2 regions of the Plantactinospora sp. CA-294935 genome follow, and region 2 is predicted to be linked to the other one. Evidence: riboswitches for the same ligand, from Rfam matches in the RefSeq annotation. Region 2 holds a riboswitch; the other holds the start of a gene.
The links. A riboswitch is a leader RNA that binds a small molecule or an ion and turns the genes downstream of it on or off. The one in region 2 is predicted to bind thiamine pyrophosphate.
Positions count from the first base shown of each region.

Region 1 (2,381 bases), 820 kb from region 2:
CCCGCCACCGGCCTGGACGTAGCGCTCGAAGGCGGCCTGCTGCTCCGCGTTCAGCACGTCGCCGGTGGTGGAGAGCCAGATCACCGCCTGGTACTTGCCGAGGTTGGCGTCGGTGAACGCCGCCCCGTCCTCGGTCGCGTCGACGGTGAACCCGTGCTCCGCACCGAGCTGCTGGATGGCGGCGATGCCGGCCGGGATGGAGTCGTGCCGGAAGCCGGCCGTCTTGGAGAAGACCAGCACACTGAAGGTTTCGGCCTCGGGAGCCGGTTCAACCGCCGGTGCCTTCTTGACCGGTGCCAGGGCCTGGGGCAGGACCGCCGGGGCGGCCGAGGCCGGGGTGGCGGTCAGCGCGGTCGTGCCGAGGAGCACGGCCGTGACGGCGCCGACCAGGCCGCGAAGGAGTCTGCGATGGGGTTGCGGGGGGTGCGATGCGCCGCCGGAGCGGCCGGGACTGGACACGGAGGATCTCCTTGGTCCGGTGAGGACAGGGGGATCCCGGGTCGGTACGCCGAAGACCGCCACGGGGGGTGGAGGTACGCCCGAAGCTCGCCGAAGCGCCGGTCGTCGAATTTTGCCTTGTGGTTGAACAAATTAGGGCCGGCTGCTGGCCGCTCGGAATAAGGCGGTGAGGTTAATTCGGGTAACGGTTGTGTAACGAGCGCGAATGATCCGGATGGGACAGACATTTCCGCCAGCCGCCAGCCGCCAGCCGCCAGCCGCCAGCCGCCAGCCGCCAGCCGCCAGCCGCCAGCCGCCAGCCGCCAGCCGTCGGCCGCCAGCCACCAGCCGCCGGTCACCGGGTCCGGAACGGCGGTACGTGGTCGAGTGTTGACACTGTGCGATTTGTCACGGCCCTTTACGGACCCGTGACCAGGCGCGTACGCTCGCCGACAAGTAACCCACGGGAGCCCGGTAGACCGGGCTGAGAGGGGGGCTGTCGAGCCCCCGACCGTCGAACCTGATCCGGGTAATGCCGGCGCAGGGAGGAGCGTTGCCGTGCTACACATCGGACGACTTCACCTCATCACCGACACCCGGCCGGGGCGGGACCCGCTCGCGGTGGTCGACGCGGCTCTCTCGGTCGCCGGCCCCGAACTGGTCGTGCAGGTCCGGGTCGAGGACGACATCGACGACCGGACGGCGTACGAGTTGGCCGCCGAGGTCGCCCGCCGGTGTGCCGCCGCCGGGGCGGGCTGCCTGGTCAACGACCGGCTGCACCTCGCGCTGGCCATCGGTGCGGCGGGCGGGCACGTCGGCGCCCGGGACCTGCCGGTCGACGCCGCCCGCCGGGTGCTCGGCCCGACCGCCGTGCTCGGCGCGACCGCCCGGGACCCGGAAACCGGTGCGGCGGCGGTCGCGGCCGGCGCCAGCTACCTCGGCGTCGGCCCCTGCCACGCCACCTCCACCAAGGACGGGCTGCCCGTGCCGATCGGCCCGGAGGGGATCCGCCGGGTCGCCTCCGCGGTGCCGGTACCGGTGATCGCGATCGGCGGGATCACCGCCGAGCGGGTACCCGCGCTGCTGGCCGCCGGGGCGTACGGGGTGGCCGTGGTGGGTGCCGTCTCCGGCGCCGCCGACCCGGCCCAAGCCACCGCCGCCCTCCTCACCGCCCTGCACACCGATCCGCCCCCACCCGATCCGGAACGGGGAACATCGCCGGGGTGGGACCCCCGGCGCGGTTCCCCGCTCTCGGGTCGGGGTGCGGGGGCCCAGGGATGAACCTTTTTCGACCTGGACCGCGCGGCGCCTACGCACCGCGTCCGACCTTGCGGTCCGCCGGACCGCAAGGGGAGGTGGAAAAAGGTTCAACGGTAGGGGGCGGCCGGGCGGACGTGGCGGTGGTGGGCGGTGGGCCCATCGGGCTCGCCGTCGCCTGGCGCTGCGCCGCCCGGGGCATGCGGGTCAGCGTGTACGACGCCACGCCCGGCTCGGGCGCCTCCGACGTGGCGGCCGGAATGCTCGCCCCGGTCGCCGAGACCTACTTCGGCGAGCGGGTGCTGACCGGACTGCTTGTCGAGTCCGCCGCCCGCTGGCCGGGCTTCGCCGCCGAACTCGCCGAGTACACCGGGCTGGACCTGGGCTACCGGACCGAGGGAACGCTGACCGTCGCGCTCACCTCCGACGACCTGGCCGAGGCGGAACGGCTCTGGACGTACCAGCGGGAGTTGGGGCTGCCGGTGACCCCGCTGCGGCCGGCGGAGCTGCGGGACCGCGAACCGTTGCTGGCCACCCGGCTGCGCGGTGGCGCGCTCGCCCCCGGCGACCACCAGGTCGACCCGCGCCGGCTGGTCGCCGCGCTGCGGGTCGCCGTCGAACGCGCCGGGGTGACCCTGCTGCCCCGGCCGGTCCGGGACCTCACGGAACTGGAGGCGGCGGCGACG
Region 1 covers NZ_JBNJMU010000001.1:3,145,846-3,148,226, forward strand. Annotated here, with positions in the region: gene ACQEVC_RS14100 (ThuA domain-containing protein) at 1-459, opposite strand, end outside; TPP riboswitch at 892-1,002, shown strand; partial or broken gene thiE (thiamine phosphate synthase) at 1,006-1,614, shown strand; gene thiO (glycine oxidase ThiO) at 1,833-2,381, shown strand, end outside.
Region 1: another riboswitch for thiamine pyrophosphate. It lies ahead of thiE (thiamine phosphate synthase); the one in region 2 lies ahead of ACQEVC_RS17795 (ECF transporter S component).

Region 2 (2,381 bases):
AGCCCGGGCCATCACGAGTTGGGTCTGCGGGTCCTGGAAGACGATGCCCACCCGCTCCCGGGCCTTGCGCGGGTCGAGCCCGTCGATCTCGACGGTGCCCTCCTGCTCGCCGGAGTCCTCGGCGAGCAGCCCGGCCAGCGCCGCCAACAGCGTGCTCTTGCCGGCACCGGAGGCGCCGAGCAGGAGTACCCGCTCGCCGTGCCCGATCCGCAGGTCGAGGTCGCGGACCGCCCAGGCCCGGCGGCCGGCGTGCCGCCAGCCGAAGCCGCGCAGCCGTACCTCACTCATGCCGGCACTCCGCTGCGCTCCGTGCCGTCATGAGGCTCATCCGCACTGAGCTGGCTGATTCGCTCGCTCATGACGTCGCCACCGGCTCACACGGCGGTACGCTCGCGGCCGGCCGGGAACCGGTCCAGCGCTCCGGTCTGGGCCAGCGCCCGGGTGAGCGCCCAGCCGCCGGCACCGGCCAGCACCGCCGAGCTGAGCACGGTGAACAGGAAGACCGGCAGTCGGAACGAGTCGAAGTCGTACTCGGAGTAGTAGCGGATCTGGTCGAAGATCGCGGCAGCGAGACCGGCCAGCAGACCGGAGCCGACCGCCACCGGCAGCCGGAACGAGCGGTACCCGACGGCGAGGAACGCCGCCTCCGCGCCGACGCCCTGGGCGAGCCCCTGCAGGATCGCGACGGTGCCCCACTGGCTGCCCAGCAACACCGAGACGAAGGCGGCGAGGAACTCGCAGTACAGTGCCGCACCCGGCTTGCGGATCACCAGGCCGCCGAGCACACCCGGCACCAGCCAGATGCCGTAGATGACGGCCTGGGCCGGCGGGAAGAACGTGAACGCGCCCTCGGTGGCGCTCCACACCAGGTTCCAGGCCCAGAAGATGACCCCGAACGCGACCGCGATGACCGAGGCGACGACGATGTCGACGGTGCGCCATCTGGTGGTGGTGGACGGACTCATGAGCGTGCCTCCCAGTCGCGTGGCGAACCAGGCAAGACGCACGCCGCAACCCGGGACGGCCCGGACTGCGGCGCGGCTGGAGACTCGACCGAACTCCCTGCGCTGGCATTACCCAGATCAGGTTCGAGGGTCTGCGGGTGTGTCACCCGCACTCTCAGCGCTGTGCGCTCCCCTGTCGGATGTGCTGTTGTTGCGCAGACGGTACACCGGATGCCGCTGTGCCGACAGCGGTGGAGCCGGTGGATGTGGTGGTGCCCACCATGTCACGGGATAGGGTGGATGGCCCAGATCAACATCTCGAAGGGACGCGTGCGGCGTGACACTCAGCCCCGAGGGCTATCTCGATGTGGTCACCGAGACGATCGGGCGGGTGGCGTACGCCGCCCGGGACGGCGTACGCCGGGCGGCCGACCTGGTCACCGACGCGCTCCGGGCGGGTGGCGTGGTGCAGGCGTTCGGCACCGGCCACTCCGAGGCGCTGGCCATGGAAATCGCCGGCCGGGCCGGCGGACTGGTCCCGACGAACCGGATCGCGCTGCGCGACCTGGTGCTGCGCGGTGGCGAGCCGGTCGACATCCTCGGCCCCACCCTGGAACGGGACCCGACCGTGGCGCGCCGGCTCTACGAGCTGACCCCGATCGACCCCCGGGACGTCTTCGTGATCGCCTCGAACTCCGGGGTGAACGGCACCGTCGTCGAGTTCGCGTCGCTGGTCAAGGAGCACGGCCACGGGCTGATCGCGATCACCTCGCAGCAGCACTCGGCCCGGGTGGCGTCCCGGCATCCCTCCGGACGCAAGTTGAGTGATCTCGCCGACGTGGTGCTCGACAACGGCGCCCCGTACGGCGACGCGACGCTGCCGCTGCCCGGTGGCGGTGCGGTCGGCGCGGTGTCGTCGATCACCGCCGCGCTGCTCGCCCAGCAGGTCGTGGTGGAGGTGGTCCGTCGGCTGGTCGAGGCGGGGGAGACGGCCCCGGTCTACCTCTCGGCGAACATTCCGGACAGCGACGAGCACAACAACACCCTCGAAGCCCGGTACGCCGGCCGGATCCGCCGGGGCGGCTGACCCCCGGGTACCTCAGATCTCCGGCGCCGTCCGGTTTGCCACCGGTACCGCCGCCGCGTCCGCTGTCGAGGCTTCCTCGCGTTTCACGTACGGCCGGTTCGGGCACACTGCTGCGAACTTCGACCGGAACGGGAGGTGGCCCACGTGGCCGTCGAGACGGAGAAGCAGCGTTGGCAGCGCAACTTCGCCGACCTGTTGCAGGAACTGCGGGTGGCACAGACCGGGGTGCAGATCCTGTTCGCCTTCCTGCTCACCCTGCCCTTCAGCAGCGGCTTCCCGCGAGCCACCACGTTCCAGAAGGACACCTATGTCGTCGCGCTGCTGTCGGCGGCAGCCGCCACCGCGTTGAT
Region 2 covers NZ_JBNJMU010000001.1:3,968,428-3,970,808, forward strand. Annotated here, with positions in the region: gene ACQEVC_RS17790 (ABC transporter ATP-binding protein) at 1-288, opposite strand, end outside; gene ACQEVC_RS17795 (ECF transporter S component) at 375-965, opposite strand; TPP riboswitch at 1,042-1,149, opposite strand; gene ACQEVC_RS17800 (sugar isomerase domain-containing protein) at 1,282-2,031, shown strand; gene ACQEVC_RS17805 (DUF6328 family protein) at 2,176-2,381, shown strand, end outside.